Regions from separate parts of the Aminobacter aminovorans genome, predicted to be linked through region 4. Evidence: predicted binding sites of a transcription regulator. Region 4 holds the regulator's gene; each other region holds the start of a gene.
What was found. The regulator PhoB, encoded in region 4, activates phosphate uptake and scavenging genes when phosphate is short. The targets are predictions, from matches to a motif close to TGTCATNNANCTGTCAT.

Region 1 (3,742 bases), 2.3 Mb from region 4:
ATCGCGCCGGTCGGATAGCAGCCGGGGTTGGCGACCAGCCGGGCATCGGCGATGCGCTTGCGCTGGGCAGCGTCCATCTCGGCAAAGCCGTAGGCCCAGTCGGGGTGGACGCGATGCGCCGTCGACGTGTCGATGATGCGGGTCGAATTGTTGCCCTCGAGGATGCGCACAGCTTCCTTCGAGGCATCGTCGGGCAGGCAAAGGATGGCGACATCAGCCTCATGCAGGCGCTCGGCCCTGAGGTCGACGTTGCGGCGTTCTGCTTCCGGGATCGACAACACGTCGAGGTCGTCGCGGGCAGCGAGACGCGTGCGGATCTGGAGGCCGGTGGTGCCGTGTTCGCCGTCGATGAATATTTTCGGTGTCATTGTTCTGCCGTCCGTCGAAAAATTCGTTATTTCAGTCAGTTATGGCCAAATTCGGACTCAGGTCCGCAGGCTCTTGATTCAGTCCCTCAGGCCTTGTCGCGCGCCTTCCTCTCGGCCAGCAGACCAAGATAATGCATCGCGACCGTCGAGCCGGCGATTGCCGTAATATCGGCATGGTCATAGGCCGGCGCAACCTCGACGACGTCGGCGCCGACGATGTCGATCTGGGTCATCTGGCGCAGCACCGACAGGATCCTGGCCGAGGACGGCCCGCCCGCCACCGGCGTGCCGGTTCCCGGCGCATAGGCCGGGTCGAGACAGTCGATGTCGAAGGTGACATAGGTCTTCTTGCCGCCGGTGCGTTCGGCGATCGCATAGGCGATGTCGGCGGCGCGCATCTCCTCGACCTCGTGGCCGTAGAGGATCTTGATGCCGCAGTCGTCGGGTGCATGCGTGCGAATGCCGATCTGGATCGAGCGGTCGGGGTCGATGATGCCGTCCTTGACGGCACGGGCCACGAACGAGCCATGGTCGATGCGCTTGCCGTCGTCAGGCCAGGTGTCCTGGTGGGCGTCGAACTGCACCAGCGCCATCGGGCCGTGGATCGCCGCATGCGCCTTCAGCACCGGCCAGGTCACGAAATGGTCGCCGCCAAGCGTCAAAAGGAAAGCGCCCGATTTCAGGATCTTGGCCGCCTCGCGTTCGATCGTTGCCGGTGTCTTCTGGTGATTGCCGCTGTCGAGCAGGCAGTCGCCATAGTCGATGACGGCGAGGTCGTCGAACAGGTCGCGGCTGAACGGGTATTGCGGATCGCAATCGAAGATCGCCGAGGCGCGGCGGATGGCCTGTGGGCCGAAGCGCGCGCCCGGCCGGTTGGTGACGGCGGCGTCGAAGGGGATGCCCCAGACGACCGCGTCGGCGCCGGCGACGTTCTTCGAGTATTTGCGGCGCATGAAGGACAATGCCCCTGCATAGGTCGGATCACCCGAGCGCCCCTTGGGGGTGCGTGCGGTAAAGGCGTGATCGATCGACGAAGAGGGCATGGGCAGTCTCCTTGTTCGGTCTTTCGGAATTTCGAGGCGCAAGAACTACAGAAGCCTGCCACAACATGCCAGCCCCATGGCGAATTGCGTGTGACAGCTGCATTCATCGCCCTGTCATCGACCTTTCACGCCCATGTCATCGCCGCCTTCTAGGTCGTTCCCAGCATCTTCAGCCATGGAGCGATTCCCATGCGGGCAGTTCTGGGAGGCGCAGTCTCGGTCTTGCTGACCCTCGGTCTGGCGACATCCGGCCATGCCGGTTCTCGTTCCGAAGAGATTCTCGCGCGCTTCGAAAATGCCAATCAGTGGCGCGACCATGTGATGGTCGTGGCGCACAGGGCAGGTGGCCTGCAGGACGGCAAGCGGCGCTTTGCCGAAAACTCCATCGCCGCCCTGCATGATGCGATCTCGCTCGGTGCCGAGATGGTCGAGATCGACATCCGCCGCTCAGCCGACGGCGAGCTGATCGTCATGCATGACAGCTGGCTCGACCGCACCACCGACTGCAAGGGCGAAGTCGTCACCCGTGCGATGGACGAACTCAGGAAATGCCGGCTGGTCGTCGAGGGTACCGGCAACGTCACCGCCGAGCCGGTGCCGACCCTGAGGGAATATCTCTCGGTTGCCAGGGGCAAGATCCTGGTCAATCTCGACAACAAGCTCGAAACCGCCGATCTCGTCGACATGGTTGCGCTGGCGCGCGCCATGGAGATGGAAGAGCAGGTGGTGGTCAAGGCGAACCTCTGGAATGCCGAGCGTGTCGCTACCGTCAAGGCTGTGATGGCGCGGGTGGGGCAGGGCTTCCAGTTCATGCCGATCATGGCCGACGATGCGGTGCGTGACCCGGCTTTCGTTGAGGCATCGGGCAAGGCTTTCGCCGCCAATGCCTTGGAGATGATTGCCTGGCGCGGCGACGCCGAAAGCATGACCGTGTCTGGCGGGCCGTTGTTTTCGGTCAAGGTCAAGGCTGCGGCCGTTCGTGGCGACTGGCACATCTGGGTCGACACCCATGCCATCGTCAACAAGCCGGGCGGCTATCTTGCCGGCGGCCGCGGCGACGAACTGGCGGTTGCTGCCGGCTTCCCCAACGAGGTGTTCGGCTTCTGGGTCGAACGTGGCGCGACGATGATCCAGACCGACGAGCCGCGTGCAGCCATCAACTGGCTGGCCGCCAATGGCTATCGCGTGCCTTATGCCGAGGTCGAGAAACCCGTGGCCTCTGTCGCAGGGACGGGCGCCTCTCAGCTGCCGACCAACTGACGTCGCGGGAAGGGGCTAATACGCTCTCGAGCCCCGTAGCGCCTTGCGCCGGTCCTTGAGCGAATATTTCGAGCCGCCCTCCTTAAGAAGCTGCTTGCCCTTTTTCCTGCAGTGACTGTCTGCTTTGCCTGCGGCCTTTCGTGCGTCGGCACCCTTTTCGATCGCCTTGTCGTAGGCGCGCATCCAGCAGCTGTCGAACGAGGTTGCCCGCTTGAGAAACTTGTTCGAAGCGGCCTCGGCTGGGGCTGCGACGAAGGATATGGCTAATGCCAGTGCGAGCATGCGGAGCATGGCGGTCTCCCCGGGCGGCCTGAAGTTTGCGCTTCCAAGCATAAGCCAGGCACGCCGGAACGACATGCAGAAAAGAAAAAGGCCGCCCGAAGGCGGCCTTTTCCAAAATCCGGACTGCGAAACGCTTAGCGCTTCGAGAACTGGAACGAACGGCGGGCCTTGGCCTTACCGTACTTCTTACGCTCGACGACACGGCTGTCGCGGGTCAGGAAGCCGCCCTTCTTGAGCACGCCGCGCAGCGTCGGCTCGTAGTAGGTCAGCGCCTTGGAGACGCCGTGACGAACAGCGCCGGCCTGGCCCGAGAGACCGCCGCCAACGACGGTGGCGATGACGTCGTACTGGCCGACGCGGGCAGCCGCGACGATCGGCTGGTTCAGGATCATCTGCAGCACGGGGCGCGCGAAGTAAGTCGCGAATTCCTTGCCGTTGACGATGATCTTGCCGGTGCCTGGCTTGATCCAGACGCGAGCAATGGCGTTCTTGCGCTTGCCGGTGGCATAGGCGCGGCCGCTCTTGTCGAGCTTCTGGACGTGGACCGGAGCTGCCGGCTGTGCGGCTGCAGCGACGGTGCCGAGTTCTGCGAGCGAGCTGAGATCAGCCATGATTACGAGGCCTTCTTGTTCTTGACGTTCATCGCGCCGACGTCGAGCGTCACTGGCTGCTGAGCGACATGCGGATGTTCGGCGCCTGCATAGACGCGGAGATTCTTCATCTGGCGACGGCCGAGCGGACCACGCGGGATCATGCGCTCAACGGCCTTCTCCAGGACGCGCTCGGGGA
Region 2 (3,742 bases), 2.6 Mb from region 4:
CGCATTTTCGGGGTTGCCTATGGCGAATATGACGGCTTCTTCAATGCCCATGGCAAGTTCAACGCACTTGCCGGCTGCAACACCTGGACGGCGGCGGCGCTGAGGGAAGCCGGCCTGACGACAGGCTGGTGGAACCCGCTGCCCGTGACGCTGAACTTGTCGCTCGGCCTCTACAACCGGCCAACCGGCGGTTCTGGCGGCGTCCAGCCTGGCGGCGTCCAGCCATAGAGCCAGTCCAGGTCGGCAGCCAGGCTCGCCGGCGACTTGAGCCTGAGGAACAGGTTGCGTGCGAGCGCCACGGGCCCGCTCGCATGCCAGGCGAAATGGTTGAGCGCGCCGCGCCGGGCCACCTTGGCGACGCGGATCTTGCGCGCCGCTTCCCACTGCGAAAGCACGGCCGCCATATTCGAGGCCGCCATGTTCGAGGCCGTAACGACGGCGTCGGCCAGCGTGCAGGCATCCTCGATCGCCATGGCCGCGCCCTGGGCGGCAAAGGGCGTCATGGCGTGCGCCGCATCGCCGATCAGCACGATGCCGGATGCCGAGGTCCAGGGTCGGGTCGGATCGACTGTGTGCAGCGGCCACACCGTCCACGGCCCGGCCTCCTGGACAAGCCTGGAGAGCGCAGCGGAGGTGCCCTGCATGGCGCGCCGCAGCGCATCGGCATCGGTTTCGCCGGACCATTGCTCCGCGATCGCTGTGCCTGGGGTGAAGGCGACGAGATTGACCGCATGGCCGGCGCGGACCGGATAGGCGACGAGATGGAAGCCCGGATGCAGGAAGGTCGTGACAGTCGCAAGCGAGGTCAGTGCGGCGAACTGCCGGCCGAGCTCGCTGTCGACGGGGATCGTCGTGCGCCAGGCGAGCTCGCCCGAGAACCGGCTCTTTTCATGCGGGCCGACAAGGCGTCGGCTGTCCGACCAGACGCCGTCGGCGGCAACGAACAGGCCGGTCTGCTCGTGGGAGACGATGCCGCCTTGCATCACCGACACGCTGAGGCCGTCCGCCCGCGCCTCGACCGTGTCCACGGTCGCTCCGGTGGCGATCTCGATCAGCGGGCTTTGGCTTGCGCGTGCCAGCAGCGCCGACTGCAGATCGGCGCGATGGGCGACGAGGTAAGGGGCTTTCCAGCGTCGCTCGGCCGCAGCGCCAAGCGGCACGCGGGCGCGCTCGACAAGCGTTGCCGCGTCGCGCAGCACCACCGCTTCGGGGCGCACGGCAGCGGCGCTGACGAGGTCGAGCACGCCGAGGCGGTCGAGAATGCGGGTGGCATTGGGAGAGATCTGGAGGCCGGCGCCGACTTCTTCGAGCACCGGCGAGCGTTCACGGATGCGGACGCGGACGCCATGCCGGGCAAAGGCAAGTGCTGCGGTCAGTCCGGCGATGCCGGCGCCTGCAATGACGACCGGCCGCGATTGCATGATCGTGCTGGGGTCTTAGGCGGCGCGGTCGACGACGTAGAGGCTACCCGCCGGCTGGGTCTCGGTCGCCTTCAGCTTCGAGGAGTAGCGATACAGCGTCGAGCAATAGGGGCAGACCTTCTCGGCGTCGGCGCCCATGTCGAGGAACACATGCGGATGGTCGAACGGTGCCGTGGCGCCGACGCACATGAATTCCTTGACGCCGATCTCGATCACGGCATGTCCAGCGTCGTTCTGGAAGTGGGGGATGGAGCCGCCGGCCATGGTATTTTCCCTTCTAAGGAACCTTGTTGCAGAGCGTTTGTATCATAAGCGGCGGGTTTGCAAGATGCTGAAATGAAACTGTCGCAATTGCCTGTCAGAGGATAAGTTGAGCCGGATAAGCGGCGGAACGCGGCAGTGGGGAAGGTTTGTTTATGAATCAGTTGAAGCCGGTCCATACCGATTTCGTCAACGACAAGTCGCCGACCGGGGCCATCGATGGCAATCCGGATCGCTTCGTCAACCGCGAGTTTTCCTGGCTGCAGTTCAACCGGCGTGTGCTCGAGCAATCGCAGAACCCCACCCATCCGCTGCTCGAACGCGTCCGCTTCCTGTCGATCTCGGCCGGCAATCTCGACGAGTTCTTCATGGTCCGCGTCGCCGGTCTCGCCGGGCAGGTGCGCGAGGGCATCACCATCCGCAGCGCCGACGGCCGCACGCCTGAACAGCAGCTCGACCAGTTGCTGCACGAGGTCGAGCGGCTGCAGGAGGACCAGCAGAAAAGCCTCGCCAGCCTGCTGGAACTGCTCAAGCGCGAAGGCATCGAGACCATCGCTTCGGCAGACCTGACCAAGGAAGAGCGTAATTGGCTCGAAGATCACTTCATGGGGCAGATCTTCCCCGTCTTGACGCCGTTGTCGATCGACCCGGCGCACCCGTTCCCCTTCATCCCCAATCTCGGCTTCTCGATCGCCCTGCAGCTGCGCCACCGCAAGAGCGGCGAGGAGATGACGGCGCTGCTGCGCCTGCCGGTCGCCCTCAAGCGCTACATCCGCTTGCCCGACCGCAAGCGCTCGGTGCGCTTCATCCCGATCGAGGAAACGGTCAACCTGTTCATCGGCAAGCTCTTTCCCGGCTATGAGGTCAAGGGCTCGGGCACCTTCCAGATCATCCGCGACAGCGATATCGAGGTCGAGGAGGAGTCGGAGGATCTTGTCCGGCTGTTCGAGACCGCGCTCAAGCGCCGCCGCCGCGGCTCGGTGATCCGCGTCGAATTCGACAGCCTGATGCCGGCCGAGCTGCGCGAATTCGTCGCCGGCGAGCTCGGTGTCGCCGCCAACCGCATCAGCGTGCTGAACGGGCCGCTGGCGATCAACCAGATCTCGGAGATCGTCTCGCTCGCGCGTGACGACCTCAAGTTCCCGCCCTTCAACCCGCGCTTTCCCGAACGCATCCGTGATCACCGCGGCGACTGCTTCGCGGCAATCCGCGAGAAGGACTTCGTCGTCCATCACCCTTACGAATCCTTCGACGTCGTCGTGCAGTTCCTGCGCCAGGCGGCGATCGATCCGGAAGTGGTGGCGATCAAGCAGACGCTCTACCGCACGTCAAACGACAGCCCGATCGTGCGCGCGCTCGTCGACGCTGCCGAGGCCGGCAAGTCGGTGACCGCACTGGTCGAGCTCAAGGCGCGTTTCGACGAGGAGGCCAACATCCGCTGGGCCCGCGATCTCGAGCGCGCCGGCGTGCAGGTTGTGTTCGGTTTCCTCGAACTCAAGACCCACGCCAAGATGTCGCTGGTGGTGCGCCGCGAGGACGGCCGCCTGCGCAACTACGTCCATCTCGGCACCGGCAACTACCACCCGATCACCGCGCGCATCTATACCGACCTGTCGTTCTTCACCACCGATTCGGCGATCGCGCGTGACGTGGCGCATATCTTCAACTTCATCACCGGCTATGCCGAGCCGGCCGACGAGATGTGCATCGCGCTGTCGCCCTACACGCTGCGCAGCCGCATCCTCAAGCACATCGCCGACGAGGTCGAGCACGCCCGTGCCGGCCGGCCGGCGCAGATCTGGATGAAGATGAACTCGCTTGTCGATCCCGACGTGATCGACGCGCTCTATGACGCCAGCCGCAGCGGCGTCGAGATCGATCTGGTGGTGCGCGGCATCTGCTGCCTCAGGCCGCAGGTCCCCGGCCTGTCGGAGAACATCCGCGTCAAGTCGATCGTCGGCCGCTTCCTCGAGCACAGCCGCATCTATTGCTTCGGCAATGGCCATGGCCTGCCCTCGGACGAGGCGATCGTCTATATCAGCTCGGCCGACCTGATGCCG
Region 3 (3,742 bases), 2.3 Mb from region 4:
GCTGCACGTCAATCCGCTGTCGGTCATCGCACCCGGCATCTTCCGCGCGATCTTCGAGTACTGAGCGCGCAACGCGGCCCGCATCTCCGGATATGAAAATGGCCGGCAGTGCCGGCCATTTTCAGTACCTGCGGGGTGCTGCCAGCTAGGCCGGGCGCACCAGGATGTGCTTCTTCTTGCCGAGCGACAGCTTGACCACGCCTTCCGGCGTCAGGTCGGCCGTCGTCACCGCGCGGCGCTCGTCATTGACCGACTGGTCGTTGATGCGTACAGCGCCACCCTGGACGTGACGGCGTGCTTCGCCGTTGGACGCTGCAAGCCCGGCGCGAACGACCAGCGACAGCAGTCCGATGCCGGCCTTAAGCTCGTCGCCTGGTACCTCTACCGTCGGCAGCGTGTCGGCAAGCGCGCCTTCCTCGAACGTCTTGCGCGCCGTCTCGGCCGCCTGCTCGGCAGCAGTGCGGCCATGCAGCATCGCGGTCACTTCGGTCGCCAGCACCTTCTTGGCGTCGTTGATCTCCGCCCCGCCGAGAGCTGCCAGGCGCGCAATCTCGTCGAGCGGCATCGCCGTGTAGAGCTTCAGGAAGCGCTCGACATCGGCGTCCTCGGTGTTGCGCCAATACTGCCAGAAATCATAGGGCGACAACATGTCGGCATTGAGCCAGACGGCACCGTTCATCGACTTGCCCATCTTGGCGCCGGAAGAGGTCGTCAGCAACGGCGAGGTCAGGGCGTAGAGCTGCGGCGTGCCGAGGCGGTGGCCAAGGTCGATGCCGTTGACGATGTTGCCCCACTGGTCGGAGCCGCCCATCTGCAGGCGCAGGCCGTAGCGCTTGTTGAGTTCGACGAAGTCGTAGGCCTGCAGGATCATGTAGTTGAATTCGAGGAACGACAGCGACTGCTCGCGGTCGAGACGCTGCTTGACGGAATCGAAGCTCAGCATCCGGTTGACCGAGAAGTGCTGGCCGACATCGCGCAGGAATTCGAGATAGTTGAGCGGCATGAGCCACTCGGCGTTGTTGACCATCATTGCATCGCGCGGACCGTCGCCGAAGGTCAGGTAGTTCGAAAACACCTGCTTGATGCCGTCGATGTTGGACTGGATCAACTCGGGCGTCATCAGCTTGCGCGCCTCGTCCTTGAACGACGGGTCGCCGACCATGCCGGTACCGCCGCCCATCAGCGGCACGGGGCGATGGCCGGTCTTCTGCATCCAGTACAGCATCATGATCTGGATCAGGCCGCCGGCGTGCAGGCTCGAAGCCGTCGGGTCGAAGCCGATATAGGCCGACACGGTTTCCTTGCAGAAGAGATCGTCGAGGCCGGCGTCATCCGAGGTCTGGTGGATGAAGCCGCGCTCGGAAAGGGTGCGCAGGAAATCGGACTTGAAGGCGGACATGGTTTCTCTCTCGGCGGACGATTGGCATGGCAGATCGTGCATGTGATCGGCGACGCGAGCGCTTTAGCATCTGAAGCGCAGGAATCACAAGGATTGCCAACCGACAGGAGCGTCCCTTGTGATGCCGGAAACGAATGAGGGCGCGGATGGACGGCAACATGACAGATGAAACGGTTCTCGAAACACCACGGCTGTTGCTCCGGACCTGGCGCGACACGGACCTGGACGATCTCGTCTGGCTGCATTCGCACGTGCAGGCGTCGCGATATCTGTCAATCACCGGCCAGCCTTGGACACGTGACGAGGCTGCCGGCCGAATGACGGGCTGGGCCGAAGAATACCGGCTGCACGGTGTCACCAAGTTCAAGCTGCAGCGGCGCGATGAGGGGCGCTTCATCGGCCGCGCCGGTTTCTCGATCTTCGCCGCCACCGGCCAGTTCGAGCTCGGCTATGCCATTGCCCCGCAGTTCTGGGGGCAGGGCTATGCCACCGAGATAGCAGGGGCCTTGGCCAACTTCTCTTTCGAGCGCAAGATAGGCGATCACTTCATCGCCTTTGCCCATGTCGACAACACGGCGTCGCTGAATGTGCTGCAAAAGATCGGCATGCGCTTTCAGCACACTGGTCCGATGAACGGGCTTCAGGCCCATGTCTACACCATGAACAGCAGCGACCGGCGCAGTCGGTAGGCGGCCCCTGCCGTCCGGCATCCGGGGACTTCATTAAAGTTTCACCCAGGCGTCACCCGCCCGACATGGCGTGGACCTAGCTGGAGGGCGTTCCTTCAACCAATCGGGGTCCACCATGCGACGCTCTCTCTATCTGGCTGCGGCTGTTCTCGCGCTCACCACCGCCTCCGCCTTCGCGGATGAGACGGAATTCAAGGCAACGCTCGCCGGTCACGCGATCCTGCCGGCGAACACCATCATCGCAGCTCCCGAAAATGCGCCCGAACACCTGCGCACGTCGGGCAAGTTCACCACTCCCGACCGCAAGCGCGCCGAAGGCCTCGGCACCGTTCCCGGCAAGGATGGCGTGCGCCTGACCGGCCTGTCGCTGCCATTCGACGGCCAGCCCGTCCAGGGCTTCTCAGGCATCAAGGCTGTCGGTGACGGCACGTTCTGGTCGCTGTCGGACAACGGCTTCGGCAACAAGCTGAACTCCACCGATGCCGCCTTGATGTTGCATCACATCTCGTTCGACTGGGACAAGGGGACGATGAACCGCATCAAGACCCTGTTCCTGACCGATCCCGAGCGCAAGGCACCGTTCCCGATCGTGCTCGAAGGCTCCGACACCCGCTTCCTCACCGGCGGTGATTTCGACGTCGAGTCGATCCAGCCGGTTGCCGACGGCTTCTGGGTCGGCGAGGAGTTCGGCCCCTATCTGCTGAAGTTCGATCTCGACGGCAAGCTGACCGACGTCGTCGGCACCGTCGTCGATGGCAAGCCGGTCAAGTCGCCCGACCATCCGACGCTGACGCTGCAGGCCAACCCGTCGCTGCCGATGCCGGCCTTCAACCTCAAGCGCTCCGGCGGCTATGAGGGCCTCGCCCAGTCGAAGGACGGCTCCAAGCTCTACGGCCTGCTCGAAGGCGCGCTGTTCAAGGAAGACGGCACCATGGAGCAGGCCGAAGGCAACCGTGCGCTGCGCGTCATCGAGTTCGACGTCGCCAAAAAGGAATGGACCGGCCGCAGCTGGCTCTATCCGTTGTCGGCCGGCGGCGATGCCATCGGCGACTTCAACATGATCGATGCCACCACAGCCCTCGTCATCGAGCGCGACCAGGGTGCAGGTGTCGCCGCCAAGAAATGCGCCGATGCCAAGAACCCGCAGCCGGACTGCTTCGCCAACCCGGCTCTGTTCAAGCGGATCTACAAGATCGAGATGTCCGACGCCAATGTCGGCGGCGCGGTCCGCAAGATTGGCTACATCGACCTGATGAACATCGCCGATCCCGACAACAAGAAGCGCCAGGGCGGCGGCGAGGGCTTCTACGACATGCCTTTCAACACCATCGAGAACGTCGATCTCGTCGACGACACCCACATCGTCGTCGGCGACGATAACAACCTGCCGTTCTCGGCCGGCCGCGCGCTCGACAAGGCTGACGACAACGAGTTCGTCCTGCTCGAGGTCGGCGAGTTCCTGAAGGCCAAGTAAGGCGCTGGCTTCACGACAATATCCGGGCCGTCCTTGCGGCCCGGATTCTTTTTATGAATTCCCGGCGCGAAGTGGCTTGCTATAAAACAGGAATCCGTCTTCCCGCTCCGCGGTCTGACGGACAAAGCCGCAGCTTTCTACACTGGCGATCGAGGCGAAATTGTCGTTGTGGACATGGCC
Region 4 (3,742 bases):
TCGGCCCGTCGGGGTGTGGCAAGTCGACATTCCTGCGCTGCCTCAACCGGATGAACGACACCATCGACAGCGCCAGCGTCGGCGGCAAGATCACTCTCGACAACGAAGACATCTACGATCCCAAGATCGACGTGGTCGAACTGCGTGCCCGTGTCGGCATGGTGTTCCAGAAGCCGAACCCGTTCCCGAAGTCGATCTACGAAAATGTCGCTTATGGCCCGCGTATCCATGGCCTTGCCAAGAACAAGGCCGAGCTCGACATTATCGTTGAGAAGAGCCTGCAGAAAGCCGCCCTGTGGAACGAGGCCAAGGACCGCCTCAACGAGCCAGGCACTGGCCTGTCGGGCGGCCAGCAGCAGCGGCTGTGCATCGCGCGCGCCATCGCCGTCTCCCCCGAGGTGATCCTGATGGACGAGCCCTGCTCGGCGCTCGATCCGATCGCTACCGCGAAGGTCGAAGAGCTGATCGACGAACTGCGCGAGAACTACACGATCGTCATCGTCACCCACTCGATGCAGCAGGCGGCACGCGTGTCGCAGCGTACGGCGATGTTCCATCTCGGCTATCTCGTCGAGGAAGGCCCGACCGACAAGATGTTCACCAACCCCGACGACAAGCGGACGCAGGACTACATTACCGGCCGCTTCGGCTGAGTGAGTTTGCGCCGCCGCACACGAGACGAGGAAGAAATCATGGGCGAACATACAGTCCGGTCCTTTGACGAGGAACTCCAGCACGTCGACCAGCTCATCCGCGACATGGGCGATCTCGCCGGCGCGATGGTGGCAGGCGCCATCCGCGCGCTTCTGTCGTCCGACCAGGCGCTGGCGCAGAACGTCGTTGCCGATGACACGATCATGGATGCCAAGCAGCGCGATCTCGACAATTCGGCGATCACGCTGATCGCCAAGCGCCAGCCGATGGCGCAGGACCTGCGCGCCGTCGTCGGCGCAATCCGCATGGCGGGCGATCTCGAGCGCATCGGCGACCTTGCCAAGAACATCGCCAAGCGTGTAGGCGCCGTCGGCCAGTCGCCGACGCCGCGCAACCTCTCGCATTCGATCGACGCGATGGCGCAACTGGTGCTCGGCCAGGTTCGCGGCGTCGTCGATCTCTATGTCGCGCGCCAGGCCGAGGGCCTGAAGGATCTGCGCGCCGACGACCAGAAGATCGACATCCAGTACACCGCCGTGTTCCGCGAACTCCTGACCTACATGATGGAAGATCCGCGCAACATCACGGCCTGCACGCATCTGCTGTTCTGCGCCAAGAATCTCGAGCGTATCGGCGACCATGTCACCAACATCGCCGAGAACGCCTATTTCGTCGTGACAGGTACGCAGCTGCCGCTGAACCGGCCCAAGGTCGACGAGACCACGACGACGGTTCCGGCCTGAGCATTTCCGCAACCGCATGCGTTTGGCGCGGGGGCGCTGCATAGGTTAAATCAGCGTATGGTCCGGAAGCGACCATGCGCCAGGACAAGGTATAGCCGATGATCGCTCCCAAGGTCATGGTCGTCGAAGACGAAGAGCCGCTGGGCGTGCTGCTTCGCTACAATCTCGAATCCGAAGGTTACCAGGTCGAGGTCGTCACGCGTGGCGACGAGGCCGAGATCCGGCTCCAGGAAAACGTGCCCGATCTTCTGGTGCTCGACTGGATGGTGCCGGCGCTGTCAGGCATCGAACTGTGCCGCCGGCTCAGGATGCGGCCAGACACCGAACGCCTGCCGATCATCATGCTGACCGCGCGCGGCGAAGAGAGCGACCGCGTGCGCGGGCTTTCGACCGGCGCCGACGACTATCTGGTCAAACCGTTCTCGACGCCGGAGTTCATGGCGCGCGTCAAGGCGCTGCTTCGCCGGGCCAAGCCCGAGGTGCTGTCGTCGGTGCTCAAGGTCGGCGACATCATGCTCGACCGCGAGTCGCATCGGGTCTACCGCAAGAAGAGCGAGATCAAGCTCGGCCCGACCGAGTTCCGCCTGCTCGAATTCATGATGCGGCATCCGGGCCGGGTGTTCTCACGCAGCCAGTTGCTCGACAATGTCTGGGGCGAGACGATCTACATCGACGAGCGCACCGTCGACGTCCATGTCGGACGCCTGCGCAAGGCGGTCAACAACGGCCGCATGCCCGACGTGATCCGCACCATCCGCGGTGCCGGCTACGCGATCCGCGAAGACTAGAGACCACGCCTTGTCCGTTTCGCCCCAGGCTAGGCGCCGTCGGTATCGGCGCGGCGTGGGGCGGTGCCTGCGGCAAAGATCTCCTGATCGACGGCAAGCAGGGCGCGCATCATCGCGCCTTCCCGCTTGAGCGGAACCTCGTTGGGTTCGGTGTCGAACGAGATCGCTTTCGAGTGCAGCCCGCCTGCCGTCTTGGCGATGGCTGCGCGTACATGCGGCTCCATGATGTCGAAGGCCGTTGCGCCGACGCCGACGAAGGCGAGGGGGGCGGGGTCGAACAAGGCGAACATCGAGCCTAAACCGAAGCCGATCGCCTCACCGGCCTTGCGGAAGGCCTCGCGCTCGGGACCGTCATGGTCGCGGGCGGCGTCGGCAATCGCTCTGATGTCGTCGTCGGACAGGTCGGCCAGAGGCTCGGCATTCTCGTCGCCAATTCTGGCGTTGCGCCAGATGGCGTAGTTGCCGGCATAAGCCTCGATGCAGCCGCGGCGGCCGCAGCGGCAGAGCGCGCCGTCCGGTCGGTGGACCATGTGGCCGAACTCTGCGCCCGACGATTGCGTGCCGGTAAACAGCTCGCCCTTGACGACCAGGCCCATGCCGATGCCGTGCGACAGAAGGATGGCGATGAAATCGTCGCGATAGCGCACCGGGTCGCGCCAACGCAGCGCTTCGGCGATCATGTTGCAATCGTTTTCGACCGACACCGGTACGCCGAATTCCTTCTCGAACCGGTCGGCGAAAGGCAGGTCGTCATGCTCGGTGATCGGCGACCACAACAGCTTGCGCGAAGCGGCATCGGTGATGCCCTGGACAGCCATGGCGATGCGCAGCACCGGCCCGCCGGAAGCAGCAGCATCGTCGATCAGGCGGCGGATCATGGCGCTGCACTCGTCGAGCAATGCCTCCGCGGTCATCTTCTGGGTCACCAGCCGCTTCGTTTCCTCTGCGGTCGTGTTGCCGGCATAGTCGATGACGGCGGCCGACAGGCTGTTGAGCGAGAGCACGATGGCAACGATCGACGCGGCATTGGGTTCGAGCATCAGCCCAACCTGCGGCCGGCCCCGCTTCATCGAAACCGGCTCGCTGACCTTGGCTTCAGCAAGGATGCCTTCCGATATGAGATCGGAGGAAATCGTCGAGATCGTCGAGTGGCTGAGGCCGGTGGTGGCGGCGATTTCGGTGCGCGACGGCTGGCTGGCACGGCGAACAGCGGATATAACCATGGCGCGGTTGCGCCGTCTCAGATCGTCGTGACGTATGCCGACCGACATGTGCTCGTCTTCCTCCCGGCGAAGCGCTGCCCTTCTTAAGCGGCAGTCCCTTACGCGCCAAGCGATTGTGACAGAGCCCACGCCAATTGTCTCTATTTATTTCGATCCTCGAAAAAAATAGAGATCCCACGCGAAACCATGTTGACAGTGACGGGCCATTGCGTCAGTATTTTTTCGAGGCTCGAAAAAAAGAGCTTCTCCAAGGGCTATCGCGAAGTAGGCGCGCCCATTGGGCGCAGGGAGGAAATAATGAAAAAGTTTACCACCGCCATCCTGGCGGGTGTTG

Region 1: the regulator PhoB is predicted to act here: its motif matches at 1,524-1,540, upstream of DY201_RS18395 (glycerophosphodiester phosphodiesterase family protein).
Region 2: the regulator PhoB is predicted to act here: its motif matches at 1,754-1,770, upstream of DY201_RS19440 (RNA degradosome polyphosphate kinase).
Region 3: the regulator PhoB is predicted to act here: its motif matches at 2,128-2,144, upstream of DY201_RS18025 (esterase-like activity of phytase family protein).

What each region holds. Positions count from the first base shown of each region.
Region 1 is NZ_UFSM01000001.1:3,719,737-3,723,478, reverse strand. Features, by position in the region: gene argC (N-acetyl-gamma-glutamyl-phosphate reductase) at 1-368, opposite strand, end outside; gene speB (agmatinase) at 455-1,411, opposite strand; gene DY201_RS18395 (glycerophosphodiester phosphodiesterase family protein) at 1,601-2,671, shown strand; gene DY201_RS18390 (hypothetical protein) at 2,687-2,962, opposite strand; gene rpsI (30S ribosomal protein S9) at 3,088-3,564, opposite strand; gene rplM (50S ribosomal protein L13) at 3,567-3,742, opposite strand, start outside.
Region 2 is NZ_UFSM01000001.1:3,951,648-3,955,389, reverse strand. Features, by position in the region: gene DY201_RS19455 (TIGR02117 family protein) at 1-228, shown strand, start outside; gene DY201_RS19450 (FAD-dependent monooxygenase) at 171-1,421, opposite strand; gene DY201_RS19445 (zinc-finger domain-containing protein) at 1,437-1,685, opposite strand; gene DY201_RS19440 (RNA degradosome polyphosphate kinase) at 1,838-3,742, shown strand, end outside.
Region 3 is NZ_UFSM01000001.1:3,646,275-3,650,016, reverse strand. Features, by position in the region: gene DY201_RS18040 (YhdP family protein) at 1-64, shown strand, start outside; gene tyrS (tyrosine--tRNA ligase) at 146-1,399, opposite strand; gene DY201_RS18030 (GNAT family N-acetyltransferase) at 1,558-2,088, shown strand; gene DY201_RS18025 (esterase-like activity of phytase family protein) at 2,204-3,562, shown strand.
Region 4 is NZ_UFSM01000001.1:1,388,189-1,391,930, forward strand. Features, by position in the region: gene pstB (phosphate ABC transporter ATP-binding protein PstB) at 1-653, shown strand, start outside; gene phoU (phosphate signaling complex protein PhoU) at 693-1,397, shown strand; gene phoB (phosphate regulon transcriptional regulator PhoB) at 1,496-2,185, shown strand; gene DY201_RS06860 (ROK family protein) at 2,215-3,456, opposite strand; gene xylF (D-xylose ABC transporter substrate-binding protein) at 3,706-3,742, shown strand, end outside.